Regions from separate parts of the Dechloromonas sp. A34 genome, predicted to be linked through region 2. Evidence: predicted binding sites of a transcription regulator. Region 2 holds the regulator's gene; the other holds the start of a gene.
What was found. Region 2 encodes LexA, which represses DNA repair genes until DNA is damaged. Its sites were predicted from a motif close to ACTGTATNTANATACAGT; they were not measured.
Positions count from the first base shown of each region.

Region 1: recA (recombinase RecA) is a predicted target of LexA. The motif match lies at 6,682-6,699, and genes of this name have one in related genera.

Region 1 is NZ_CP102486.1:4,709,344-4,723,720, reverse strand. It holds gene NQE15_RS23525 (HAD-IC family P-type ATPase) at 1-1,418, opposite strand, end outside; gene NQE15_RS23520 (VanZ family protein) at 1,367-2,425, opposite strand; partial or broken gene NQE15_RS23515 (aldehyde dehydrogenase family protein) at 2,673-3,977, shown strand; gene NQE15_RS23510 (sodium:solute symporter family protein) at 4,177-5,718, opposite strand; gene NQE15_RS23505 (pseudouridine synthase) at 5,779-6,426, opposite strand; gene NQE15_RS23500 (hypothetical protein) at 6,440-6,664, opposite strand; gene recA (recombinase RecA) at 6,876-7,904, shown strand; gene recX (recombination regulator RecX) at 7,897-8,328, shown strand; gene lptB (LPS export ABC transporter ATP-binding protein) at 8,325-9,059, shown strand; gene NQE15_RS23480 (RNA polymerase factor sigma-54) at 9,088-10,557, shown strand; gene hpf (ribosome hibernation-promoting factor, HPF/YfiA family) at 10,572-10,895, shown strand; gene ptsN (PTS IIA-like nitrogen regulatory protein PtsN) at 10,951-11,397, shown strand; gene hprK (HPr(Ser) kinase/phosphatase) at 11,407-12,339, shown strand; gene NQE15_RS23460 (adenylate/guanylate cyclase domain-containing protein) at 12,398-13,297, opposite strand; gene ttcA (tRNA 2-thiocytidine(32) synthetase TtcA) at 13,362-14,225, opposite strand.
Region 2 is NZ_CP102486.1:3,157,346-3,171,722, forward strand. It holds gene hscA (Fe-S protein assembly chaperone HscA) at 1-96, opposite strand, end outside; gene hscB (Fe-S protein assembly co-chaperone HscB) at 99-626, opposite strand; gene iscA (iron-sulfur cluster assembly protein IscA) at 626-949, opposite strand; gene iscU (Fe-S cluster assembly scaffold IscU) at 952-1,335, opposite strand; gene NQE15_RS15825 (IscS subfamily cysteine desulfurase) at 1,357-2,568, opposite strand; gene NQE15_RS15830 (cysteine desulfurase family protein) at 2,594-3,751, opposite strand; gene iscR (Fe-S cluster assembly transcriptional regulator IscR) at 3,760-4,260, opposite strand; gene cysE (serine O-acetyltransferase) at 4,319-5,074, opposite strand; gene NQE15_RS15845 (serine hydrolase domain-containing protein) at 5,216-6,976, shown strand; gene NQE15_RS15850 (phosphopantetheine-binding protein) at 6,980-7,240, shown strand; gene NQE15_RS15855 (error-prone DNA polymerase) at 7,221-10,316, opposite strand; gene NQE15_RS15860 (Y-family DNA polymerase) at 10,300-11,763, opposite strand; gene imuA (translesion DNA synthesis-associated protein ImuA) at 11,696-12,409, opposite strand; gene lexA (transcriptional repressor LexA) at 12,406-13,011, opposite strand; tRNA gene NQE15_RS15875 (tRNA-Arg) at 13,145-13,221, opposite strand; partial or broken gene NQE15_RS15880 (IS3 family transposase) at 13,385-13,924, opposite strand; gene tnpC (IS66 family transposase) at 13,946-14,377, opposite strand, start outside.

The sequences.
Region 1 (14,377 bases), 1.6 Mb from region 2:
ATGGCGCCCTTGACGTAGATTACCGTTTCGCCGTCGCTGCGGTGCGCGGTCGCCATGTACTGGCGGGTGGCATCGAAGGGCAGTTCGTCGACCCGGGGATAGAGGGCGAGCAGGGTCTGTTCGTCGAGCCGGCCTTTGCGGGCGGCGACCAGTAGCGCCGCTTCGGTCGGGTCGCCGGTGATTTTCCAGTGTTGCCCATCGCGCCCCAGGCTGGCGTCGTTGCACAAGGCTCCGGCGACCAGAGATTCGCGTAGCGCGCCCGCGATCGGAGCCGGCATTTCGTCATGGCTGATGCTGCCTTCCGGGTTGTAGCCATGACCGCTGACGGCATGGCCGGCCCCGGCGCACCACAGGACGCGCACCGTCATCGCGTTTTCGGTCAGTGTGCCGGTCTTGTCGGAACAGATCACCGTCGTGCTGCCCAGCGTTTCGACCGCCGGCAGGTGGCGGATGATGGCCCGGCGGCGGGCCATGCGGGCGACGCCGATGGCCAGCGTGACAGTGACCGCGGCCGGCAGCCCTTCCGGGATGGCGCCGACGGCCAGTGCCACCGCCGCCATGAACATTTCGAAAGCGGTTTCGCCGCGCGCCAGGCCGACCCCGAAGGTGAGGATGGCGAGGCCGCCGATCGCCCACAGCAGCCAGTTGGAGAAAGTAATCATCTTGCGGGTCAGCGGCGTCACCAGATCGGGGGCACTGGCGATCAGGTCGGCGATGCGCCCGGTTTCGGTGGCATCGCCGGTGGCGATGACCATGCCGCTGCCCAGCCCGGCGACCACGGTGCTGCCGGCGTAGGCCATGTTACGGCGGTCGGCGAGCGGGGTGTCGCTGGGTAGCGCCGTGGTGTGCTTGAGTACCGGCTGCGATTCGCCGGTCAGCATCGAGTCGTCGGTATGCAGCTCACGCTCGTGGAAGAGCCGGAGGTCAGCCGGAATGCGGTCGCCGGCGGCGAGAACGACGATGTCGCCGGGAACCAGTCCGGCCGCTTCGATCTGCCGGCGCTGACCGCCGCGCCTGACGGTGACCGGCGTTGCGACGCTCTTGGCGAGCGCCGCCAGCGCCCCTTCGGCCTTGGCTTCCTGCCAGTAGCCAATGACCGCGTTAACTACCACGACGCCGAAAATGACGCTGGCGTCCACCCATTCGCCAAGTCCTGCCGTGACCGTGCCGGCGGCGATCAGGACCAGGACCAGCGGCTGCATCAGCTGTTCGGCAAAGCGTTTCCAGGCCGGTTTGCCCGGTGCTTCGGTCAGCCGGTTGGGACCGTGGCGCTCGAGGCGGGCCGCCACCTCGGCGTCACTCAGACCGCTCGCGACATCGACGCCGATTGCCGTGGCGGTGGCTTCCGCCGACCGGGCGTGCCAGTCTATTGGCGACGGCTGGTCAGCAGCAGGAAGGGGAGCGTCAGGAAGGGCCATAGCGTTGCCACCAGTCGGGTCAGACCGTTGAAATTCAGGAAGTGACCTTGGCGCCAGGTAGCCAGGGCCGCCGCCGAATAGGGATTGGGCGGTGCCAGATTGACCAGCACCGTTCCGGCCAGCAGCGCCACAGCCGCCAACATCAGGCGCGGCGTCGGCGGCAGGAGCAGCAGCAGTGGGAGCAGAACGATGGCGTTCAGCAGGCCGCTCTGGGCGCCTGGTGTCAGCCAGGCGAGCGCCTCACCCGGACCGATCAGGATGGCGGCGGCCAGCGTACGGACGATCAGGCCAAGGAGCAGGAATAGTGGCACGATGATGTAAGCCGCTACCCGGCGCGCCGCCAGCATGCTCAGCATCAGGCCGACGGTCAGCGCATTGAGGGTGGTGATGCTGGCCTCGATGACGACGAAACTCTCGGCGACGAAAGGCAGGTCGCTACTGAAGCCGAGCAACTGGCGCAGGTCGCCGGCTCCGAAAAGCAGGGTTTCCGGCGACAGCGGCACCAGCAGCCAGAGACCGAGCAGGGTCAGGCCCAGCTCGGCATGCGGGATGGGGGCGATCAGACGATGCTCGATTTCCATGATGCGGGCGAACAACCGCGGTCCGACTGCCTGCGCCCAGATGGCGCCGAGCAGTCCGCCAAGGGCATTGCAGGCGAGATCGACATTGGAGGGAACGCGCGAGGGTAACCAGGTTTGGACCGTTTCCAGCCCGAAACTGACGCCGGCGGCGAGCAGCACGGCAAGGATCGGCGCCGTGAAGCGCCAGGGCAGGCTGCGTAGAGCCAGGGTCAGGAACAGGCCAAGCGGCACGTAAACCGCCACGTTGGCGAGCAGGTCGAAAACCGTCCAGTAACGTGGCCAGCCGCCATCGAGAAAGGCCACAGGCGAATCGCCGGTTGTTCGCCAGCCGCTGAACGGATGCAGGCTGCCATAGACGATCAAACCAAGCCAGGCCAACGCCAGGTAGCGGGAAAGCAGGACGGGGCTGCGTTCGTGATGGGGCATGGCATCGATTCTAACCGTTTGCGCTACCGTCGACCGCGCGCCAGCACACCTTGATTTCGGTCCATAAGCATGACCACAGGCGGAACTGGCGCGGTTCCGGGGCGCGCCGCATCGTGATGGCCATGGGTTTCGGTGACGCAACCGATGGTGATCGGAATGGTCCAATCATCGACGCGCCACGGCTGTCGTCTGGGGCATTTGACCGCCGCCGGTCGGGGCCGGTGATATCGCCGAACAGGAGGCCGCCATGTCCAGCGCCCATCTCGCGACCGAAGTCGCATCGCTCCTCGTCTACCTCGGCGTGCCGCCGGCCGACGACGGGGAAATCGCTGTTCATACGCCGATCGACGGCAGTTGCCTCGGCCACTGGCAACGTCCGCCCGGCACGCTCGACGCGATGGTAGCCCAGGCGCGCACAGCTTTTCTGGCCTGGCGCGAGGTGCCGGCCCCGCGCCGCGGTCAGCTGGTGCATGGCTACGGCGAGTGCCTGCGGCGGCACCAGGCGGCGCTCGGCCGCCTGGTCAGCATCGAAACCGGCAAAATCCTCTCGGAAGGCCGCGGTGAGGTGCAGGAAATGATCGACATCTGCGACTTCGCTGTCGGCCTGTCGCGCCAGTTGTACGGCCTGACCATCGCCAGCGAGCGCCCGGCGCACCGGATGATGGAAACCTGGCACCCGCTCGGCGTCTGCGCGGTGATCACCGCCTTCAATTTTCCGGTCGCGGTCTGGGCCTGGAACGCAGCGCTGGCCCTGGTCTGCGGCAATACCCTGCTCTGGAAGCCATCGTCGCGCACGCCGCTCACCGCCCTCGCCTGCCAGGCCCTGTTCGAGCAGACGGCGGCCGAGGTTGGCGGCGTGCCCGACGGCCTGAGCCAGGTCGTGATCGGCGATGCCGGGCTCGGCGAACAGCTGGTCGCCCATCCCGAGGTCGCCCTCGTCTCGGCTACCGGCTCGAGCCGCATGGGGCGGCGCATCGCGCCCATTGTCGCCGCCCGTTTCGGGCGTTGCCTGCTCGAACTGGGCGGCAACAACGCGATGATCGTCGCGCCCAGCGCCGACCTCGAGCTGGCGGTGCGGGCCATCGTCTTCGCCGCCGCCGGGACGGCCGGCCAGCGCTGCACGAGCTTGCGCCGACTGATCGTGCATGAGGATATCTATGAGGCGCTGCTCGCCAGGCTGACGATCGCCTTCGCGAGCCTGCCGGTCGGCCAGCCGCTCGACCCGGCCACCCTGGTCGGTCCGCTGATCGACGATACGGCGCTGGCCGCCCATAACAGCGCGCTGCTCCAGGCCAGGGCCGAAGGCGGCACGGTGCACGGCGGCGAAGCGGTGGCCGTGGACGGCTGTCCGAACGGCCGCTACGTGCGGCCGGCACTGGTCGAAATGCCGCAGCAAAGCGAACTGGTGCGCCGGGAAACCTTCAGCCCCATCCTCTACGTCCTGCGTTACCGCGAACTCGAGGCGGCCATCGCCGTGCACAACGCTGTGCCGCAGGGGCTGTCGTCGGCAATTTTCACCAACGACCTGCGTGAGATGGAGCGTTTTCTGGCCGTCGGCGGCAGCGATTGCGGCATCGCCAACGTCAATATCGGCCCCTCGGGGCCGAGATCGGTGGTGCCTTTGGCGGCGAGAAGGAAACCGGCGGCGGCCGCGAGGCCGGTTCGGATGCCTGGAAGGCCTATATGCGGCGGGCGACCAATACCATCAACTACTCGGCCGACCTGCCGCTGGCCCAAGGCGTACGCTTTGTTTAAGACTCGTGCCGGTGCACCGTCTCGGCGTGGTGAGTCTCAGCCGCCGCCCGGTGGTGCAGGGCGGCGTGGATGTCTTCATGCGCTGTCGGCCGGCCGACCCATTGCGGCAGCAGCGAACCGGCGATCATGCCGATGATGCTGACGCCCAGTCCGATCAGCTGGGGAGGAACGGCCTGCCCGGCGCCGACCAGCGCGTAGGCGTATTCCTGAGCCTGATCGGCCTTGCTGACCAGCACTTCGATCAGGATCCATGAACTCAGCCCGCCAATGATTGCGGCCAGCGCGCCCTGGATCGTCGCCCGTTTCCAGAAGGCACCGAAGAAGAGCGGTACGAAAGCGCCGGCCAGTGTGATCTTGTACGCGTTCTCAACCATCTTGAAAATGCTGGCATTGGAATACAGCGCAAAGCCGAGCACGATGCCGGCGAAAACGACGATAGAGCCGCGCATGACCTGCAGGAACTGGTGGTCGCCCATGCCCGGGAAAAAGCCGCGCACGATGTTTTCCGAGAAGGCGACCGAGGGGGCGAGCAGCGTCGCCGACGAGCAGCTCATGATGGCCGAGAGCACGGCGCCGAAGAAGATGGCCTGGGCAAAGAGCGGGGTGTGCTGGAGGACCAGCGTGGGCAGGACCAGTTGCGAATCGGTCTTCATCAGGCCGTTAAATAGCTCGGGGTCGATCAGGGTGGCCGAATAGGCGATGAACATCGGCACGAAGGTGAAGCAGAAGTAGATCGAGGCGCCGAGGACCGACCCCCAGATCGCGATGCGCGCGCTCTTCGCCGAAGTGATGCGCTGGAAGACGTCCTGCTGCGGGATCGAGCCGAGCATCATGGTCATCCAGGCGCCGAGGAAGGTCAGCCACTGCCAGGGGTCGGGCGGCGGGAAGAAATCGAGTTTGCCGGCGGTCGCCGCATGGTTGATGACGACATCGACGCCGCCGGTCAGGCCGGAGACAATGTAGCCGATGTACAGCATGCCGCCCATGATGACGCCCATCTGGACGAAGTCGAGGATGGCCACCGAGAGCATGCCGCCGAAGGTGGTGTAGGTGAGGACGATGGCCGCGCCGAGGATCATTCCCGCCGTCTGGCTGACGTAGCCGCCGGTGACGACATTGAAGACCAGGCCGAGGGCCTTGATCTGGGCCGAGACCCAGCCCAGATAACTGGCCACGATACAGAGCGTGGTCAGCACTTCGACGGTGCGGTTGTAGCGCATCCGGAAGTAGTCGCCGAGGGTCAGGATGTTAAGTTTGTAGAGCTTCTTGGCGAAGAAGATGCCGGCGATGATCAGGCACAGCGAGGAACCGAAAGGATCGGCGACGACGCCGCGCAGGCCTTCCTTGACGAAGGTCGCGGAGACGCCGAACACCGCTTCGGCCCCGAACCAGGTGGTGAACACGGTGGCGGTGACGACCGGCAGCGGCAGATGGCGCCCGGCTACCGCGAAATCCTTGGCGCTATGGACGCGGGTCGCGACATAGAGGCCAATGCCGATGGAAAGCATCAGGTAGAGAACGACGAACCAGATCAGCATGATTCTCCGAGCGACGTCGGCAAGGGATTGAAAACGCGGGAATTATAAGGTTTTCGGCGGTTAGAACGGAGCGTCGCTGTGAAAGCGCAGGGCGACGGCGCTTAGCGGATGGACAAAGGCCAGATCCGTGGCATGCAAGAGCAGGCGTTCGCCGGGTTCGGGGTCCGGTCCGTAGAGTTCGTCGCCGCGGATCGGGTGGCCGAGCGCGGCCATATGGACCCGCAACTGGTGCGAACGGCCAGTCACCGGCTCCAGTTCGACCCGGCTACATCCGGTATGCGGATCGAAGCCAGATCTTCGGAATTTCGTCAGTGAGCGCTTGCCGACTTCGAAATCCACCTTTTGTCGGGGGCGGTTCGGCCAGTCGCAGATCAGCGGCAGGTCGACCTCGCCGCTCTCGCTTTCCAGGTAGCCGTCGACCACGGCGAGATAGCGCTTGTCGACCCGGCGGTCCTCGAACAATCGGGACAGCGCGCGCTGCATGGCTTCTCCGCGGGCCATCAGGAGCAGGCCTGAAGTCGACATGTCGAGCCGATGCACGGTCAGCGCATCCGGAAAATTGGCCTGGGCGCGGCTGGCCAGGCAGTCGGCCTTGTCGGCGCCGCGTCCCGGCACCGAGAGCAGCCCCGCCGGCTTGTCGAGCACGAGCAGACTGTCGTCGGCGTAGATGATGCTGAGGCCGGTATCGGCCGGCGGGGTATAGATCATCGGTGGCTCTGCTTCAGCGTGCCAGATCGGCGCCGCAGCGGCCGTTGCGGTACGGTCCGCCATCGCGATACCAGCCGCTGCCCGGAGAGGTCTGCAGGCAAACGCGGGCCCCATCGACCTTGCTGACCCACCAATACCACGGGGCGGGCCTGGCCTGGGCGAATGCTGTGGCAGCGGCCAGGGCAAGGCCGAACAGCAGTTTCCCCGAGGCCGGTGAAAGGAAAAATAATCTTGCCAAGTGACTACCTAAAATGTACTGTATTTATAACCAGTAACCTGGGGCGGCCAGAAGTGGCCGCCGAAAATATACCCGTGTTTATCGGTATTCGGCCAAAATCGCGGTTTGCCATATGCATATTTCGCGCCAAATCCGCTGATTTTCGGCTCAGCAATTTCTGTTCCATCTTCGGCCCCTGTGCCATAATCCGCTCAAATTTCGAGGTACCTCCATGGACGACAACAAGGCAAAGGCGCTCGCCGCAGCGCTGCAACAGATCGAAAAGCAGTTCGGTAAAGGCTCCATCATGAAGATGGGCGATGCCGAAATCGACGAAGGCATCCAGGTGGTGTCCACCGGATCGCTGGGTCTGGATATTGCCCTGGGCGTTGGCGGACTGCCGCGCGGCCGGGTCGTTGAAATCTACGGACCGGAATCCTCGGGCAAGACCACGCTCTGTCTGCAGGTTATCGCCGAAATGCAGAAACTCGGTGGCGTCGCCGCCTTCATCGATGCCGAACACGCCCTCGATCCGCAATATGCGCAAAAGCTCGGCGTCAATGTCGGCGACCTGCTGATCTCGCAGCCGGATACCGGCGAACAGGCCCTCGAAATCTCGGACATGCTGGTCCGCTCCGGTTCGGTCGACATCATCGTCATCGACTCGGTCGCCGCCCTCACCCCACGTGCCGAAATCGAAGGCGAAATGGGCGACCAGATGGTCGGCCTGCACGCCAGGCTGATGAGCCAGGCCCTGCGCAAGCTGACCGCCAACATCAAGAAGACCAACACCCTGGTCGTCTTCATCAACCAGATCCGGATGAAGATCGGAGTCATGTTCGGTTCGCCGGAAACGACGACCGGTGGCAATGCGCTGAAGTTCTACGCTTCCGTGCGCCTCGATATCCGCCGCATCGGCTCGATCAAGAAGGGCGATGAAGTCATCGGCAGCGAAACCAAGGTCAAGGTCGTCAAGAACAAGGTCTCGCCACCGTTCCGCGAAGCCATTTTTGACATTCTGTACGGCGAAGGTATTTCCCGCCACGGCGAAATCGTCGAAATGGGTGTCGCCCACAAGCTGGTCGAGAAATCCGGCGCCTGGTATGCCTACAAGGGCGAGAAAATCGGCCAGGGCAAGGACAACGCCCGAGAATTCCTGCGCAGCCATCCGGAAATCGCCCAGGAAATCGAGGCCGGCATCCGCGAGGCCGCCAGCACCAACGTCATCAAGCCGGTCAAGGCTGCCAAGGCTGATGTCTGATTTGCGCGTTCGTGCCCTGAAACTCTTGACCCGGCGCGAACACAGCCGGGCCGAGTTGAAGGCCAAACTCGCTGGCGCCGCCGAGTCGGAAGAGCAGCTCGCGGCCGTGCTCGACACCCTGCAAGCCCAGAATCTGCTCTCCGACCACCGCTTTGCCCGGCAACGCGTCGTGGCCCGTGCCGGCCGTTACGGTAATGCGCGGCTGAAACAGGAGTTGCGGCAGACCGGGGTCGGTGACGACGACATCGCCGCCGCCCTGCCCGAAGGCGGTGACGAGGGCGAGCGCTGCCAGTCGGTGTGGGCCAAGAAATTTGGCCAGTTGCCGCAGACCCCGGAAGAGCGGGCCAAGCAGATGCGCTTTCTGCAATACCGCGGCTTCTCGGGCGATGCCATCCGCCGGGTCATGCGCGGAGCCAGCCAATGAACGCCCCGATCTCCAAGCTCTCGGCCCATAACCTGAAAAAGCGCTACAAGGCGCGCACCGTGGTCGAGGACGTTTCGTTCGAGGTCGCCGCCGGCGAGGTTGTCGGCCTGCTCGGACCGAACGGGGCCGGCAAAACCACCTGCTTCTACATGATTGTCGGCCTGGTGCCGGCCGATGGCGGCGAGGTCTATATCGACGATGCCCGGCTGACCCATCTGCCGATGCACAGCCGGGCCAGGCAGGGTCTTTCCTACTTGCCGCAGGAGGCCTCGGTCTTCCGCAAGCTCAATGTCGAGGAAAACATCCGGGCCATCCTCGAACTGCTCAAGTTGCCCGAAGAGGAAGTCAATGACCGCCTCGAGGGTCTGCTCGGCGAACTGCATATCGGCCATGTCCGCCACGTCAACGCCGCCGCACTCTCCGGCGGTGAGCGGCGGCGGGTCGAAATCGCCCGGGCGCTGGCCACCAATCCTCGCTTCATTCTGCTCGACGAACCCTTTGCCGGCGTCGACCCGATCGCCGTCCTGGAAATTCAGAAAATCATCCGCTTCCTCAAGGAGCGCGGTATCGGTGTGCTGATCACTGACCACAACGTCCGCGAGACCCTCGGTATTTGCGACCATGCGTACATTATTAACGCTGGCCGCGTACTCGCCGCTGGACGGCCGAACGAAATCGTGGAGAATGAAAGCGTCCGCAAGGTTTATCTCGGCGAGCATTTCAAGCTCTGACCGTTAAGCAGCGCCCCTATCCCAACCGATGAAACCTGCCCTCCAACTCAAACTATCCCAGCATCTGGCGCTGACCCCCCAGTTGCAGCAGTCGATCAAGCTGCTACAGCTGTCGACGGTGGAAATGCAGCAGGAAATCGAACGCTATCTGCTCGAAAATCCGATGCTGGAGCGCGACGACGACGGTGGCAGCGAGACCTTTACCGCGGCTCAGCAGTTCGACTCGCCGCAGACCAGCGAAGGTGAGCGCGAACAGAAGGTCGAACGCGAAGAGCGCGATGCCCGCGACGACCGTGAAATGGATGTGCCATCAGCCCCCTCCGATGTCGACGACGATCGCTGGAGCTCGGATGCTGGGACCTTTACCGGTGCCGGGCGCGACGAGGACGACGATAGCGATGCCCAGGACATTCATGCCGGCACCATCAGCCTGCGCGATCATCTCGGCTGGCAACTGGGCATGACCCAGCTGACCGAGCGCGATCGTGCCCTGGTCCGCTTCCTGATCGAAGCCCTCGACGATGACGGCTACCTGTCGGCTTCCTTGCTGGAACTTCTTGAAACTCTGCCGCCGGAATACGAGATCGAGCTCGAAGAGCTCGAAATCGCCCTGCATCATATCCAGCACTTCGATCCGACCGGGATTGGCGCGCGCAGCCCGCAGGAATGCCTGGCCCTGCAACTCAAGGCCCTGCAGCCCTGTGCCGAACAGCCGTTGGCCCTGGCCATCGTCGAAAAGCACCTCGAGTTGCTGGCCGCCCGGGATTTCGTCAAGATTCGCCGCCTGACCGGCTGCGACGACGAGGCGCTGCGCGCGGCGCACGCTCTGATCACTCGTCTGAATCCGCGGCCGGGGGCCGGTTTTGCCCAGGTCGAGGCGCGCTACATTACGCCTGACGTCATCGTCAAAAAGCTCAAGAACAAGTGGACGGCCTACATCAATCCGGATGCCTATCCCCGCCTGCGCATCAACCGCCTGTATGCCGAGATACTCTCCCGCCAGCGCCGGGGCAATGGCAACCTGACCGGCCAGTTGCAGGAGGCCCGCTGGTTGATCAAGAACGTCCAGCAGCGCTTCGAGACCATCCACCGCGTAACCCAGGCCATCGTCGATCGCCAGCGCCAGTTTTTCGAGCATGGCGAAGTCGCCATGCGGCCGCTGGTGTTGCGCGAAATCGCCGACATTCTCGGCCTGCATGAATCGACCGTCTCCCGCGTCACCAGCCAGAAATACATGGCGACGCCGCGGGGCATTTTTGAGCTGAAATACTTCTTCGGTAGCCATGTTGCTACCGACACCGGCGGAGCTTGTTCCGCCACCGCCATCCGCGCTCTGATCAAGCAGTTGATCGGAGCCGAGGACGGCAAGAAGCCCTTGTCGGATAGTCAATTATCCGAAATACTAGGCCAGCAGGGAATCGTTGTCGCCCGACGCACGGTAGCCAAATACCGCGAGTCGCTCAACATCCCGCCGGTCAATTTACGCAAGACCCTGTAGAGAGAGGAGAAAACATGAATCTGCAGATCGCTGGTCACCACATCGAAGTTACCCCCGCCTTGCGCGAGTACGTGGAAAACAAGCTGGATCCCGTGGTTCGCCATTTTGACAAGGTAACCGGTGTGAGCGTCGTCCTGTCTGTCGAGAAACTCAAACAGAAGGCCGAAGTTACCGTCCATGTGCCCGGCAAGGACATGCATGTCGAAGAATCCGGCGACGATCTCTATGCCGCCATCGACGCCATGTTCGACAAGCTGGATCGCCAGGTTCTCAAATACAAGCAAAAAGTGCAGGATCACCATCGCGGTGAAAAGCCTGCGCTCGACGTTGCTGAATAAGCGCCGATCGGCCGCAGCGCTGTAGCTGCGGCCCCTTGCTTTACCCCTTCCCCTTATGAACCCTCTAAGCAACATTCTGTCGGCCTCGCAGGTGCTTCTCGACTTTGAGGCCAGCAGCAAGAAACGGGTCTTTGAACAGGCCGGCCAGCTCTTCGAGTCGCATCTCGGCTTGGCGCGCTCGGTTATATTCGACAGCCTGTTTGCCCGTGAGAAACTCGGCTCGACCGGACTTGGTCAGGGCATTGCCATTCCTCATGGCCGGATCAAGGGTCTGAAAAATGCGGCCGGTGCCTTCCTGCGCCTGGCGACTCCGGTCCCTTTCGATTCACCCGATGGCCGCCCGGTCAATCTGCTCTTTGTCCTTCTGGTGCCCGAACAGGCCACCGAAGAGCATCTTCAGATTCTCTCCGAGCTGGCCCAGCGTTTTGCCGATCGCGCCTTCCGCGATGCACTGCAGGCCGCCCCGGACCCGGCGTCCGTCGTCGCGCTCTTTCAGTCCTGATCAACGCTCGTGCGCCATATCAGTCTGACCCAGCTCTACGACGATAACCGCGAAAAGCTGCTGTTGAGCTGGGTGATCGGCCAACAGACCGAACGCCGGATCGAGATCAAGCTTTCGAACAATTACGGGGCAGATGTTGTCGGCCATATCAACATCATTCATCCCGAGCGCCTGCAAGTCCTTGGCTTTGCCGAGTACGAGTGGGCTGAGCGCATCGGTGAGCGGCGTTTCGGCCAGATGTTCACCGACTTGCTCAGCGCCCAGCCACCCGCGGTCATCGTTGCCGACGGACTGGTTCCTCCCGATCTGGTGACGGATGCGTGTACGCAGTCCGGTACCCCCCTGATTCTCTCGCCCAAGCCTTGCTCGGCGGTGATCGACCTGCTGCGCATCTACCTCTCGGCTCGCCTGGCAGACACCGTCAACCTACATGGCGTCTTCATGGATGTGCTGGGCATGGGCGTTCTGATCACCGGCGATTCCGGCGTCGGCAAATCCGAGCTTGCCCTTGAACTGATCTCCCGCGGCCATGGCCTGGTGGCTGATGATGTCGTCGAAATGGCGCGCATAGCACCAGCGACGATTGATGGCCGGTGTCCCGGCATGTTGCGGGATTTCCTCGAGGTACGCGGTCTCGGGCTGCTCAATATCCGTACCATCTTTGGTGAAACTGCTTCGCGCCGAAAAATGCGGCTGAAACTGATCGTCCATTTGCAGAAGACGGTTGCTGCAGGCGATGCACCCCGTTTACCGCTCGATGCCCAGACCCAGGAAGTGCTCGGCGTGCCGATTCGCAAGGTCGTAATTCCGGTCGCTGCCGGCCGCAATCTGGCCGTTCTGCTGGAGGCTGCAGTGCGCAATACCATTCTGCAATTACGCGGCATCGACAGCATGCAGGATTTCATGGACCGCCAGCAGCGCATGATGCTGGACGACGAATAATCGGGCGGCGATAGCACCGCTGCCGGCCGGCCATCCGCGGATGGCCGTTTTCCAGTTACTACAAGTGTTCGAAGTCGGCGCCGTCGGTGCTCGGGTCGTTACCCGAACCGCCGAAGCAGATTCGGCCGCTGCTTTCAAGCGCTAATTCGTGACGCCGGACCATGACTTCCTGGCGTCCCGAGATGGTGACAAAGCAGCCGTTGGTGCTGGTGTCGACGAGAAAATAACCGTCGGCCCGTTTCTCGATACGGGCGTGCTGGCGGGAGGCCTTGCGGTCCTCGATCACCAGCTTGTTGCCGAGATCGCGGCCCAGGGAGAGCGCCGGGGTTTTTTCGTCGAGCAGGAAGGCTTTGCCGTGATAGCGGACGCAGAGACGCTCAACCGGTGGCGGGTGCGATGCTGGCCCGAAGGCCGAATGGGGTTGGCCGCCGACTTCGTGGGTGGTCCAGTGAATCTGGAGCAGATTCAGCGAGTTTCCATTTTCTGGAATGCTGCCCAACTCGGGCATCGGACGAACCGAAACGATACCGGATTCCGGCAATTCGGCGGTCAGCGCAGAGCTGGCAAGGATCTGGTCGCGGCGGGCGATGCCGGCAATACGGGCGGCATTGGTGACGACCTCGCCGGTGAACTTGTCCCCATCTTCCGTGACCTGGCCGATATGGAGACCGATCCGGATAGTCAGCTTGAGGCCCGAGACCGGTGGCAAATCGGCGATCCGCTGCTGCATGTCGATAGCCGCCTGACAGGCGTCCTCGGCCGTTCCGAAAACAGCGAGCAGTTCGTCGCCGACGACCTGGGCGGTGCGGCCGCGATAACCGTCGATCGAACGTTTCATGCGTTTGATGCAGCGTTCGACCGCATGTATCGCCTCGGTATCGCCGAGACGCTCAAACAGGCCGGCGCTTCCGGAAACATCGGCAAACATCACGACCAGTTTGTGTTGCGAGGCAGTCATCGACGGCGCAGGAGTGTAAGTTATTGTTAAGTCGGATTATATGATGAGTAGCCGGGCTTCCGCATTATGCCGAAAGACTTAACGGAATTGTGCCGCTGATCGGCATTTCCGGCGCATCGAAGGCGATATCGCCCTCCTCGACCCAGGTATCGAGGGTCAAGCCCTGGAAATCGAACATGGCATTGTCCGCCAGATGCGAGGGGACGATGTTTTGCATGGCGGTGAATACGGACTCGGTGCGACCTGGGAAACGCTTGTCCCAGTCCTGCATCATTTCCTTGATCTTCTGGCGCTGGAGATTTTCCTGCGAGCCGCAGAGGTTGCACGGGATAATCGGAAATTCCATGCCGCGAGCGAACTTGGCGATGTCTTTCTCGGCGCAGTAGGCTAGCGGGCGGATGACGACATGGGCGCGGTCGTCGGTGACCAGTTTGGGGGGCATGGCTTTAAGCTTGCCGCCGAACAGCATGTTCAGGAACAGGGTATGCACCATGTCGTCCCGGTGATGGCCTAGGGCGATTTTGTTGGCGCCCAGTTCCTTGGCCGTCCGGTAGATGATGCCGCGGCGCAACCGGGAACACAGCGAGCAGGTGGTCTTGCCTTCGGGAATCTTTTCCTTGACCACGGAATAGGTATCGACCGCGACAATGCGATGCTCGATGCCGAGCGATTCAAAATAGGCCGGCAGTACGTCAGCTGGGAATCCGGGCTGCTTCTGATCGAGATTCATCGCGATCAAGCGGAATTTGACGGGCGCCCGTTGCTGGAGTGCCATCAGCATGGCCAACAGGGTGTAGGAATCCTTGCCGCCGGAGCAGCAAACGAGGACGGTGTCGCCATCCTCAATCATCTTGTAGTCGCCGATGGCCTTGCCGGTTCGGCTTTCAAGGAACTTGCGGAGTTTTTGCAGGGTATTGGAGGTGGTCATGGGACAGGCTATGCAGTGACCGAGGGGAGATAGCAGAACCCGGCCGGTCGCGGTCAATCTGGAGACCGATCAGTGTACCCTGAGACTCCGCCTGCAATAAGCTTTAGATGGCGGGAAAGCGTGCGGATTTCACGTTCCGGTGCATCGATTCC
Region 2 (14,377 bases):
CAGCGAATTGGTCGTGCCGAGGTCGATACCGATGGCAAGTTTGTGCTCGTGGGGTGCAGCCGACTCTCCGGGCTCGGCAATTTGAAACAGGGCCATTTTTATTCTTCCAGCGACGCCAGCGCGTCGTCGATTTCGTGCAAGAGTTTTTCGAGGAACATCAGCCGGCGGACACGGTCGGTGGCCAGCGCGAAATCGCCGCTGCCATCGAGTAATTCGCCGAGTTCCTGATAACGGGTGTTGATGTCGCCGCGCAGCCGGTTGTGGAGATGCTCGAGCTCGTGGTGGTCACCGCCGTGGCGCGCATCCATCACGGCTTCCCGCCATTCCATCTGGTCCATCAGAAAATCGGCCGGCATCGCGGTATTGTTCTCCGCTTGGATGTCGTGGCCGCCCAGATGCAGCAGGTACTTGGCCCGCTCCAGCGGCTTTTTCAGCGTCTGGTAGGCTTCGTTGGCGTGCGTCGCCCACTGCATCGACATTCGGCGCTCGGCTTCGCCGGCATTGGCGAAGCGGTCCGGATGCACCTGGGCCTGGATGTCGCGGTAACGGGAATCCAGATCCGACAGATCGAGCCGAAAACCACGGTTCAATCCAAACAGGGAGAAGTGGTCGGCGCGAAGATCCATCAGACGTTAAAGGATTCGCCGCAGCCGCACTGGTCTTTCACGTTCGGATTATTGAACTTGAAACCTTCGTTCAGTCCTTCGCGGGCGAAATCGAGTTCCATCCCTTCCAGGTACGGCATGCTCTTGGCGTCCACAAAGACTTTGACGCCATTGCTTTCGAAGACCATATCCTCGGGATCCACCTCGTCGACAAATTCCAGCTTGTAGGCCATGCCGGAACAGCCGCTGGTCCGCACCCCGAGGCGCAGGCCAACACCCTTGCCGCGTTTGGTCAGGTAATTGGCAACGTGTTTCGCTGCCTTGTCGGTCAAGGTGACAGCCATGCTTATTCTCCGTGCTTTTTCTTGTAATCGGCCACAGCTGCCTTGATGGCATCCTCGGCCAGAATCGAACAGTGAATTTTAACCGGCGGCAGGGCCAATTCTTCGGCGATTTCCGTGTTTTTGATCGACAGTGCCTGATCGACGGTCTTGCCCTTGACCCACTCGGTGACCAGTGAAGACGAGGCGATCGCGGAACCGCAACCGTAGGTCTTGAACTTGGCGTCCTCGATCACGCCGGCCTTGTTCACCTTGATCTGCAGCTTCATGACGTCGCCGCAGGCCGGGGCGCCGACCATGCCGGTACCGACCCCGTCGTCTTCCTTGCCGAAGGAGCCAACGTTACGGGGATTCTCATAATGATCAATGACTTTGATGCTATAGCTCATGTTAGTTCTCCTAGAGTTTCTTTAGTGCGCAGCCCACTGCACGGTGCTGAGGTCGATACCGTCCTTGTACATTTCCCACAGCGGCGAAAGTTCACGTAGTTTTCCAACTTTCGTGTGCAACAGTTTGATTGCGTAGTCTATTTCTTCTTCCGTCGTGAAGCGGCCGATGCTGAAGCGGATCGAACTATGGGCCAGTTCGTCGTCGCGCCCCAAGGCACGCAAAACATAGGACGGCTCCAGGCTGGCCGAGGTGCAGGCCGAGCCGGAAGAAACCGCCAGATCCTTGATCGCCATGATCATCGATTCGCCTTCGACGTAGGCAAAGCTGATATTGAGATTGTGCGCCACGCGCTGCTCGAGGTCACCATTGACAAAGGTTGCCTCGATATCCTGCAGGCCCTTGAGCAGCTTGTCGCGCAGGGCGCCAACCCGCTGGTTCTCTTCGACCATTTCTTCCTTGGCCAAACGGAAGGCTTCGCCCATGCCGACGATCTGGTGTGTCGCCAGCGTGCCGGAGCGGAAACCACGCTCATGGCCACCGCCATGCATCTGCGCTTCCAGACGAATACGCGGTTTGCGGCGGACGTAAAGGGCGCCGATACCTTTCGGGCCGTAGGTCTTGTGGGCCGAGAAGCTCATCAGGTCGACCTTGAGCTTGCTCAGGTCGATATCCACCTTGCCGGTGGCCTGGGCAGCGTCGACGTGGAAGATGATGCCGGCGTCGCGGCAGATTTCACCCAGTTCGGCAATCGGCTGGATGACGCCGACTTCGTTATTGACGAACATCACCGAGGCCAGCACGGTATCCGGGCGGATGGCGGCCTTGAAGACTTCGAGATCGAGCAGACCATCTTCCTTGACGTCGAGATAGGTGGCCTCGAAACCCTGACGCTCCATTTCGCGCACGGTGTCGAGCACGGCCTTGTGCTCGGTCTTCACCGTGATGATGTGCTTGCCCTTGGTGCCGGCGTAGAAATTGGCGGCGCCCTTGATGGCGAGGTTGTTGGACTCGGTGGCACCGGAGGTCCAGACGATTTCCTTGGGGTCGGCACCGACCAGCGCCGCGACCTGCTCGCGCGCCTCTTCGACCGCCGCGTCGGCCACCCAGCCAAAGCTGTGCGAACGCGAAGCCGGGTTGCCGAAGTGCTCGTACAAGTACGGAATCATTTTTTCCGCAACGCGTGGGTCAACCGGGGTGGTTGCCGAGTAATCCAGGTAAATGGGAAGTTTCATCGTCATTCTCGCTAGGTCGGGTTGTTCAGACAGCCATTGCTGTCAGTCCTTGCAGGCGTCCGACTGTAACCTGCAAAGCGCTGATAAATTGTTCAATTTCGACCTCGGTATTGCTTGCCCCGAGGCTGACCCGCACCGCACCACGCGCCATCTCCGGCGCCACGCCCATCGCCCGCAGAACATGCGAAGGTTCCGGGTTGGCGCTCGAACACGCGGCACCGCTGGCCACGGCGAATCCGGCGCGGTCGAGCTTGCCGACCAGCGTTTCACCATCGATATCGGGGAAGGCGAAATAGCTGGTGTTCGGCAAACGGCTTGCCTCCGTCGCAAATATCCGGGCGCCCAATCTTGCCAGCCCGGCTTCCAGCTTCGCCTGCAGGGCCCGCAAGCGAGCCGCTAGTTCGGCAACGCGCTGCGCCGCAAGTTCCGCCGCCACGCCGAAGCCGACGATGGCGGGCACATTTTCGGTACCCGAACGCAGGCCGCGTTCGTGACCGCCACCGGCGATCAAGGGCAGCAGTTCGACCCGCTTATCGACGACCAGCGCCGCCGCGCCCTTAGGGCCGCCGGCCTTGTGCGCCGACAGCGTCAGCGCATGAACGCCGGCCGCATTGAGGCTGCGAAAATCGATAGCCAGCTTGCCCAGCGCCTGCACGGCATCGCTGTGGAACCATCCGCCAGTGGCCTTGGCTGCATCGGCCAAGGCCGCGACATCCTGCACGACACCGGTTTCGTTGTTGGCCAGCATTACCGAGAGCAGCCGCGGCCGGTCGAGCAGCGTTTCAGCGTAATCGGCCAGGTTGATGCTGCCGGCACAATCGACCGCCAGCTGGCGCACCTGCCAACCCTGCCGTGCCAGTTGCGCCGCCGGCTTCAGTACGCAGGGATGCTCGATGGCGCTGACCGCCAGCAAGCCCGGCTTCAGCGCAGCCGCGGCGCCTTTCAGGAACAGGTTGTTGGTTTCGCTGCCACCGCTGGTAAACACGATTTCTGTGGGATGGGCATTGACCGCAGCCGCCACCTGTTGCCGCGCCTCGTCGATCGCCCGCCGCGCCGCCCGGCCGAATTCATGCCGACTCGACGCATTGCCGTACTGGCTTTCCAGCCAGGGCAGCATGGCCGCCAGCACCGCCGGATCAAGCGGCGTCGTGGCGTTGTGGTCGAGGTAGATGGGGCGAAACATCGGGAAACTCAGGCGAGGATCGCTGATTTTTCACGGCCGGTACGCGACCGGGGTGCGAGGTGGCGCTTGTCTTCGAGGATTTCGGGCAACTTGCCGGCCAGCTTGAGTTTCTGGCGATCGACCAGTTCGGAGAGCGTCACCGAAGAGAGGTAGTCGAACATCTTGGTATTAAGCGTCGTCCACAGGTCGTGGGTCATGCAACGATGTTCGTCATGGCAGTTTTCACGGCCGCCGCATTGCGTCGCATCGAGTTGCTCATCGACGGCACGGATGATGTCGGCCACGGTCACCAGCGTCAGCGGACGGGCAATGCAGTAACCACCACCGGGGCCGCGCACGCTGTCGACCAGCTTGTGACGACGCAGCTTGCCGAACAGCTGTTCGAGGTAGGACAAGGAAATCTTCTGGCGCTCGCTGACGCTGGCCAGTGCCACCGGCCCGTCCTCGCCACGCATGGCGAGGTCCATCATGGCCGTGACGGCAAAACGTCCTTTGGTGGTCAAACGCATTGTTGCTCTCCCGCTAATAACCCAGTAATGCGGTCAACTATATCGAAGCCATACTAAATCAGTCAACTATCTTGCTCAGATATGTTGGGTCGAAGCGGTCGGCTGCCAAGACCTCGCTGTCGCACTTGACGCCCTGGGCATCCAGTTCCTTCAACAGCGAAGTCAGGCGACGGTCGGTTTCCGCCGCATGATCGAGCAAACCGTGGATGGCCATGGCCAGCGGATCGTCCTGGTCGCGCCCGACGGCATAGGCGGAGAAGCCCAGTTTTTGGGCTTGCGCCTGACGCTGCCGACTTTGTTCGGAATTGTCGAGGATCCGCGCCGGATTGCCGACGGCAGTCGCCCCGGCCGGTATCGGTTTGGTGACCACGGCATTGGAGCCGACCTTGGCTCCGGCCGAAATCGTGATCGGCCCGAGCACCTTGGCCCCGGCCCCGATCACCACACCGTCTTCCAGCGTCGGGTGACGCTTGCCCTTGTTCCACGAGGTGCCGCCTAGCGTGACCCCGTGGTAGATCGTCACGTCATCCTTGATTTCGGCCGTTTCGCCGATCACCACGCCCATGCCGTGGTCGATGAAGAAACGGCGACCAATGGTGGCACCCGGGTGAATTTCGATACCGGTAAAGAAGCGGGCAAAGTGCGCCGTGAAGCGGGCCAGCCAGCGCAAGCGATGGCCCCACAGCCAATGGGCCAACCGGTGCATGATCAGGGCGTGGATACCCGGGTAGCAGGTCAGCACCTCCCAAAACGAGCGCGCTGCCGGGTCGCGGTCGAAAACCGCACGGATATCCTCTCGCAGATACCGGAACATGAAGCCAGATCCCCTCTTATAACGAAGCGGAATTTTAAAATACTCGACTGAAATTGTCAGCTATTTTCCCTGGCAGTGAGCAATTCCATCTGTCTTATAATTGCGCACCGTTTCGTCAGCCCATTTTTAAAGCTCTTTTCCATGCCCAATCGCCTTCTTCTGCTCGTTTCCGCGCTTTTTCTCTCGGCCTGCGCCACCCCCCCTCCGGTCGCCGAGAGCAATGCCCGTGGCGATTACCGGCACACCCAGAATTACCTCTCGTGGCTGGTCGAGCGCGAGATGTCGGATGCCGATATCACCGGCATCAGCATTGCATTGGTCGATGACCAGCAGGTGATCTGGCAGAAGGGCTTCGGTCATGCCGACCTCGAAAACGGCATCCTGGCGACACCGGAAACCGTCTATCGCGCCGGTTCGATCGCCAAGGTCTTTACCGCTGCCGCGGCCATGCAACTGGCCGAACAGGGCAAGATCAACATCGACCAGCCGCTGGCCGCCGCCCTCCCCGAGTTCTCGATCAAGACCCGTTTCCCGAATGCCGGGCCGGTCACGCCGCGCAACGTGATGACGCACCACTCCGGGCTGCCCTCCAATTTCTTTCGCGGCCTGTTCGTGCGCGACCCCGGCCGCTTCGACAGCGTGGTCGAAGGGTTGCGCGACGAACACCTGAGCTTCCCGCCCAATTACGTCTTTTCCTATTCCAATCTCGGCATGGCCTTGCTCGGCGCGACAGTGCAGAAGGTCAGCGGCGAACCGTTCGAAGCCTACATGGCCCAGCATTTCTTCAAGCCGCTGGGGATGACGCAGAGCAGCTTCGCCTCGAAGGCCGTAGCCAAGGCTTACGACGGCAACAAGGAAATCGAGGTTTTCTCGCTGCGCGACATGCCAGCAGCCAACCTGCTTAGCAACGTGGTCGATCTCAGCCAGTTCCTGAAAATGCAGTTTGCCGACGGCCAATACGGCCAGCAGCGGATTCTTGCGCCGGCCACGGTGCGCGAGATGGTTCGCGTCCAGAACCGGGATTTCCCGCTGACCTTCCAGCAATATGTCGGCCTCGGCTGGATGTTGAGCGGCATCGAAGTGCCCGGTGGCGGCCCGGTGGCCAGCCACGGCGGCTCGCTGCCCGACTCGCACAGCATGATGGCGATCCTGCCCGAGCACAAACTGGGTGTCGTCGTGCTTTCCAACTCCGCCACCTCGGCCGTCGCCGTTTCCAAAATTGCTGCCGAAGCCCTGAAACTGATGCTCGAAGCCAAGACCGGCATCCGCCAGCCGCCGGCAGCGGTAGTCCGCTCGCCGGAGCGCGCCCCGAACCAGGAGGAGTTGCGTCTGTTCAACGGCCATTTCGACACCCTGGTCGGACTGGCCAAGGTATCCACGGCATCGGGCAAGATCGACGCCGATGCTGTTGGCCACCATTTCCAGCTGGTGCCGCACGAAGACGGACTGCTGACCCTGAAATACAAGATTTTCGGCATGGTGCCGGTCAATGTCGGCGCCTTCGAGGACATCCGCCTCTCCGCCGTCACGATCGACGGACGGCAGATCATCGTCGGCCGCATCGGCGGCGAATCGCTGCTGTTCGGCGAAAAGCTGAAGCCGACCGCTATCCCGGACAATTTCATGCAATTGCTCGGCAGGTACGAAATCATCGACAAGATCGACGGCCCGGCGCCCAATCACATCATCATGAAAGAAGACGATGGCCTGCTGGTTGGCGAAATGCGCTTCCCGGAAAAGCCGGAACTCTTGCTGCGCATCGGCTTTCAGCCGATTTCCGACCACGAGGCGGTCACCGCCGGCCTGGGCAGCGGGCGCGGCGACACGCTGCGCCTGATCTACGAAGACAACGAAGAGCGGCTGGGCTTTTCCGGCTTCCAGCTCCGTAAGAAACTGAACTGAACCATGGACACACTACACCAGGAACTCAAGGGCTTCATCATCGAGACGATGAACCTCGAAGACATCACACCGGCCGAGATCGGCGACGACACGCTGCTTTTCGCCGAGGACGGCCTGGGGCTGGATTCGATCGATGCACTCGAACTGGTGCTTGCCCTGAAGAAGAAATACGGCATCGTGCTCGAGGCCAACGACGACAAGAGCCGCGAGCACCTGCGTTCGGTGGCGACGCTGGCGGCGCTGATCAGTGAAAGTCGCGGCTGACCGTTTCCAGCCGACCCAGCCAGGCGGAAAGATCGACCAGCCGCTTGGCGACCAGGTGCACCACCTCGCCCTCCTTCTGCAATTGTCCGTAAACCCCGAGCAGCGCTGAACCGAGCAGTTCTCGGCGCTGCTGGTCGACCAGTTGCGGCTGGACGACGACATTGACCAGCCCGCTCTCATCCTCCAGCGTGACGAAGACGACGCCCGCCGCCGTGCCCGGCCGCTGGCGGCCGACGACGATACCGGCGGCGCGAACCAGCGCCCGGTCGCCGGCCTGAGCCAATTCGGCGGCCGGCAGGAAACGGCGCTCAGCGAGCGACTGGCGCAGCAGCGCCAGGGGATGCCGACGCAAGCTCAGGCCGAGGTGCCGGTAGTCGGCGACCAGATTTTCGCCTTCGCTCGGCACCGGCAGCGGCGCGGCCTTCTCGACTGCCGGCAAGCCGGCGAACAGATCGCCCTGCACCGCGGCCGGCGCCTTTTCAGCACTCGCCGCCCAGGCTGCCTGACGCCGATGTCCGGCCAGACTCTGCAAGGCGTCGGCCGCGGCCAGGCGATCGAGGTCGCTGCGTTGCAGGCCGGCGCGAGCCGCCAGGTCGGCCACACTGGCGAAGGGCTGGCGCTGCCGTTCAGCGGCAATCCGCTCGGCAACACTCTTAGAAAAACCGCCGATTTCGCGCAGGCCGAGGCGGACCGCACCGCGCTCGTCGATCCGGCAGTCCCCGTCGCTGGCCGTGACGTCCGGCGGCAGCACGGTGACGCCATGCCGGCGGGCATCCTGGATCAGCATCGACGGCGAGTAGAAGCCCATCGGCTGGCTGTTGAGCAGGCCGCACAGGAAAGCGGCCGGATGGTGGCGTTTGAGCCAGGCCGAGGCATAGACCAGCAGCGCGAAGCTGGCGGCGTGCGACTCGGGGAAGCCGTATTCGCCGAAGCCCTGGATCTGCAGCACGATGCGCTCGGCGAATTCGGCCGGCAGCCCCTTGGCCGCCATGCCGGCGCGCAGCTTGTCCTGATAGATTTGCAGATTGCCCTTGCGCTTCCAGGCCGCCATCGCCCGGCGCAGCTCGTCGGCTTCGCCGGGCGTGAAATTGGCGGCGACGATAGCCAGTTGCATGACCTGCTCCTGGAAGATGGGCACGCCATAGGTTCGGTCGAGGACGGCATCAACCGCCTCCGAGATGCTTTCGATTTTCTCCCTGCCCTGCCGCCGCTTCAGGTAAGGATGCACCATGTCGCCCTGGATCGGCCCCGGCCGGACCAGCGCCACCTCGACCACCAGATCGTAGTAGTTCCGCGGCCGCAGGCGCGGCAACATCGCCATCTGGGCCCGCGACTCGACCTGGAAGACGCCCATGCTGTCGGCGTGGCAGAGCATCTCGTAGGTCGCCGGGTCTTCTGGCGGAATGTCCTGCAGCCGGAGGGCCTGCCCACGCTGCTCGCCGACGATGGCCAGCATGCGGCGGATCGCCGAGAGCATGCCGAGCGCCAGGATATCGACCTTCATCAGCCCGACCGCATCGAGATCGTCCTTGTCCCACTGGATCACCGTGCGCTCCGCCATCGCCGTGTTTTCGACCGGCACCAGTCGGGCCAGCGGCCCGCGCGACATCACGAAGCCGCCGACATGCTGGGTCAGGTGGCGCGGAAAGCCGCGCAGCGCCTCGGCGATCCACAGCCATTTCTCGACGCGCGGCGACTGCGGATCGAGCCCCTGTTCGGCGAAGCGTTGCGGCAACTGCTCCCGCTTGTCCCACCAGGCCAGCGACGCGGTCAGGGCATCGATCTGGGCGATGCCGAAGCCCATCGCCCGGCCGGCGTCGCGCAGGGCGCCCTTGGTCCGGTAGGTGATCAGCGCAGCGGCCAGCGCCGTCCGTTCGCGGCCGTATTTTTCATAAATGTAGGCGATGACCTCGTTGCGCCGCTCGTGCTCGAAATCGACATCGATATCCGGCGGCTCGCCGCGTTCTTTCGAGATGAAACGCTCGAACAGCAGCTCGGAGCGCGCCGGATCGACCTCGGTGACGCCAAGCGCGAAGCACACCGTCGAATTGGCCGCCGAGCCGCGCCCCTGGCAGAGGATATTGGCCCCCCGGGCGAAACAGACGATGTCGTAGACGGTCAGGAAATAGGCCTCGTACTGCAACTCGGCGATCAGCGCCAGTTCGTACTCGATCCGTTGGCGCACGGCCGGCGGCGTACCTCCCGGATAACGCCGCTTGAGGCCGCACTCGGTCTCATGGCGCAGCCAGGAGGCCGGCGTTTCCCCGGTCGGCACGATTTCCTCGGGGTATTCGTAGCGCAGTTCGTCCAGCGAAAAGCGGCATTCCTCGGCAATACGCAGGGTTTCGGCCAGCAATTCCGGCGGATACAGGCGGGCCAGGCGCAGGCGCGCGCGCAGGTGGCGTTCTGCATTGGGAAACAGCGCGTAGCCGGCAGCGAAGACCGTCGTTTTCAGGCGCAGCGCGGTTAGGACATCCTGCACCGGGCGGCGCGCCCGAAGATGCATATGGACATCGCCGGCGGCGACCAGCGGCAGGCCGCAGGCCTCGCCCAGCGCCTGCAGGCCGGCCAGTTTCGCCGCATCGTCCGGCCCGGCGTGCAGTTCGACGGCAATCCAGACCCGGCCGGGAAAGCGTTCGGCCAGCCAGCGCCCGTCGGCCACCGACAGCGATTCGCCGGGCACCCAGAGCACCCGGCAATCGGGCACGGCGCCGCTTGGCGAAACGACATTCAGGTCGTGGCGCTGCAGGGTGTAGGCGCCCTTCTCCGCCCGCCGCCGGGCCAGCGTGATCAGCGCCGAGAGGTTGCCGTAGCCTTCGCGATTGGCCGCCAGGAAGACCAGTTTCAAGCCATCGACCGTCGTCATCTCGCTGCCGACAAGCAGTTTCAGACCAACCCGTTTGGCTGCCTGGTGGGCCCGCACGACACCGGCCAGCGAGCATTCGTCGGTCAGCGCCAGCGCTTGATAGCACTGCTTCGCCGCCTGTTCGACCAGTTCGTCGGGATGCGAGGCGCCGCGCAGAAAGCTGAAGTTGGAGAGGCAGTGCAGCTCGGCGTAGTCAGGCAAAGAGGCCATGCAGGTACCAGCCGTTGGCGTCGCGGAAAATCCAGGCCCACTGCCCGCGCGGATTGCGGGCGACGAAATAGTCGCGCCGCAGGTCGCCCGCCGCGTCGGCCTCGCCTTCGTCCCACCAGCCGCTCTCCAGGCGCTCGGCGCGGGTCAGCAATTGCAGCGGGCCATGCCAGCGCGGGCCGCCCGCCTGCTCGGCCAATGCTTCCGGCACCGGCAACAACCACAGCGGACGGGCCGCGGCGATGGCAGGAAGCGTTCCGGCGGAGGCCGGCACGGCCAGCGGATCGGCCAGGCGGGTGGCGCATTCCGGGCGATAATCGGCCTGCACGCCAATGACCTGGACCGCCGCTTCGCCCAGCCGGGCGCGCAGCCGCTCCAGGCAGGCCGCCGTGCCCTCGCCGGCCGGCGCCGTCTCGAACAGCGAGGCGCTGTCACCGTGCCACTCGACGATCTCGTCGGCTTTCAGACCGAGCACCTCGACCGGTGCCGCCAGTTGCAGACGCGACAGGTGCTCGCGCAACAAGCGCATGAAACGCCTTTCGTCAGCGCAAGGCTCGCTCAGGCGCAGCGACAATTCGCTACCAGTGCCGTCGTCGTGCGTCAGTTGCAGGGTGTAGGCGCGGGCCAGCTTTTGCCGGGCATGCAGCCATCCGGCCAGGGCCGAGAACAAGCGCTGGCCGGCAAAGGCCAGCCCTTCCGCATGCTCGACGCGCGACGGCAACTCAAGCTTCTCGGCAAACCGTTCGGGAAAGACAAAGCTGACCTGGGGATCGGGGCATTCCCCGCGCGCGCGCAGCAGATCGTCGACCGGCCCGTTGCCGAGCCGACGCCGCAATCCGGCCGCCGGCAACTGCGCCAGGTCGCCGAGACATTGCATACCGAAGGAGTCGAGACGCGCCAGGATCTCCGGCGGCCAACCGGCAATGCGGCACGGCAGGACAGCCAGCGCCGTCTGCAGATCGGCGAGCGAGGTCAGCATTGCCGCAGCCCCGGCCTGCGCCAGCCAGCGCGCCCCGAGCGGCGTCGGCGCCACGGCCCAGCGCACGGAATAGGCCTGCTCGGCACAGCCGGCCAATACGGCATCGACAATCGCCTGCCCGCCGCCGAACAGGCGCAGACAGCCGCCGATTTCGAGCAGCAGCACATCCGGCGGCTGCCGGCTGAGCGTCGGCGTGAAGCGGCCGGCCCATGAGGCCAGTGCCGTCAACGCCCGCTCCTCGCGCCCGGCATCACGCTCGAAGACGCTCAAACCGGGTTGCAGGCCGAGAGCCGTCGACAGCTTCTGGCCGGGCAATACGCCGGCCCTGGCCGCTGCCGCGTCGCAGGCGAGGACCCGCCCGCGAACGACGATGGCGCTAGTGCCAGCCTTTGAATTCGTGGTACTAGGCGAGTGCCGCAGGGGCAGCGCTTCGAGCGACAGCAGGGGAAAATGCAGGGCCAGCCACAACACGTTGATTTCTCCCGGGACGGGGGATCGACAAGACCAGCGGCCGCGAGGCCGGACGACCGCGCCGCTTCAGGATGCGCACCGCCAGGCCATGCTCGGCAACGCTCAACACCAGGCGCAAGGGTGCCGGCGACGGTAGGCCGGCGACCGCAGTCGAACGCCACAGGCCGGCAAAAACCGGGCGCCCCTCGACCGCCACCTGCAACCGGCGCAAGGTCCGGGCATCGATGCCGTTGTCCGGCCAGGCGAGCACACCGGCAAAACCACCGCTGGCCAACAGTTGCTCCAGGCACCAGCCCAGTTGCCGGCCGGCTTGGACGACGACCAGGCGCTCCGGCATCAGGCCCGCGGCCGCCCAGGCCGGCGCATGCGGCCGCCAGGGCGGCGCGACCAGCGCCAGCCAGCCGCCTGCGGCCGACAACCGGGCCAATGCAGGTAACAGCAGGCCCATTTCGCCAAGGCCGCTGCGGTCGACCAGGATTTCGGTGAGATTGCCGCGCGGCCAGCCACCGCCCGGCAGTTCGGCGTCGAGTTCGGGATGGCCACTGGGAATGGCCGCGTCAGGCAGACTGGCCAGCGTATCGCCGCGCCAGACATCACCCCGGGCCAGCACTTCCGCCAGGGCGAGAGGCGACGGCATGGTGCTCATGACAAGGTGCTGATCGCCCCGCGAATCAGACCGACGGCAATCCCCTCGATGGCAAAATCGACTTCGGCAGGATTGACGATGATGGGTTCGAAATCCGGATTCTCGGCAATCAGTTCGACAAAGCCATCACGGCGCTGCAAACGTTTGACCGTAACTTCCTCATCGAGCCGGGCCACGACGATCTGCCCGTCGCGCGCCTGGTTGGTCTTGTGCACGGCCAACAGGTCGCCGTCGAAGATGCCGGCATCGATCATCGACAGACCGCGCACCTTGAGCAGGTAATCGGCCCGCGGGCTGAACAGTTGGGCATCCAGGGCATAGCGCCCCTGCACGTTTTCGACGGCAAGGATCGGCGAACCGGCGGCAACCATGCCAATCAGCGGCAGGCCCAGCTGTTCAACCAGCCGAATACCCCTCGCCGAGCCAGGTTCGAGAACGATAGCCCCCTTCTTGGCCAGGGCTCGCAAGTGATCCTCTGCCGCGTTGGGCGAGGCAAAACCGAAGGCGCTGGAAATCTCCATCCGCGTCGGCGGCGCACCGAGCACCTCGAGCGTGCTCCTGATGAAGTCGAGAATTTCCTGCTGACGTGGCGTAAGTTTCATGGCCTGCTCCGCTAAAAACCGGTAACTGTATTTTTATACAGCAAACCGCAAATAGCAAGCAGAACCGCATGTGCCAGCAAACGCCAGAAAGCAAAAAGGCCAATCCGAAGATTGACCTTTCTACTGTTCTTACTGGTGCGCCCGGAGCGATTCGAACGCCCGACCCCTTGGTTCGTAGCCAAGTACTCTATCCAGCTGAGCTACGGGCGCACTGAAAGAGTGGCGCATTATACGGATAATTGGAGGAAAGGCTAGAGGTTTTGACGAATTATTCACCTACTGGTTTTCTCGAACGATCAACGTTCCCATCTCTGGTGAGACACAAGCAGGCGGCTGAATCGCCCCGGTTTCCGTGGAGGCCGGTTGGTTTAAGTCAGGCCACGATGGCGGCCTGATCGGCGAGTTGCCTGTAGTAGTTTGCCTCAGCTTCTGCGGGGGGGATATAGCCAATCGGTTCAAGCAGCCTGTGGTGGTTAAACCAAGACACCCATTCCAGAGTTGCCAGCTCCACGGATTCCCTGGTTTTCCAAGGGGCGCGCCGGTGGATCATCTCCGCCTTGTACAAGCCATTAATCGTCTCGGCTAGCGCGTTGTCGTAGCTGTCGCCCTTGCTGCCGACTGATGGCTCAATCCCGGCTTCGGCCAGTCGCTCGCTGTAGCGGATCGAGACGTACTGCGAGCCCCTGTCCGAGTGGTGGATCAAGGCCTCGTCGGGACTCGGCTGACGGGCGTACAGCGCCTGTTCCAGCGCATCGAGCACGAAGTCCGTATGCATGGAACTGCTCACTCGCCAACCCACGATACGGCGGGCAAAAACGTCGATGACAAAAGCCACATATAACCAGCCTTGCCAGGTCGAGACATAGGTGAAGTCCGAGACCCACAACTGATTGGGACGGTCGGCCTTGAACTGTAAGCGCCCGGCGAACTCAGGTCAGTCGGTGATTTGAGGTTGCCAGCGGTGCGGCAGCAGGTCGCCGACGCGGCTTGCCGGTTGGGTCGGCAGGCGGGTCAGGACATCCTTCAGGTAAGCCAAAGGCTCGTGACCATTGAGCTTGGCGGATTGGATCAGGCTCATGATCGCGGCGGCGCGTTTGCCGGCGCGCAAGCTGCCGGCAAATAACCAGTTCTTGCGGCCGAGCGCGATCGGCCGGATCTGATTCTCGATCCAGTTGTTATCGATCGGCACCTGGCCATCCGTTAGGTAATGCGTCAGCGCCACCCAGCGTTTCAGGCTGTAGTCGATCGCCCTGGCGGTCCCCGAGCCATTGGGTACCACCTGTCGTTGCCGGGTCAACCAGGCATGCAATTCATCGGCAATCGGTCGGGCTTTCGCCTCCCGAATTCGTCGTCGCTCATCGATGTC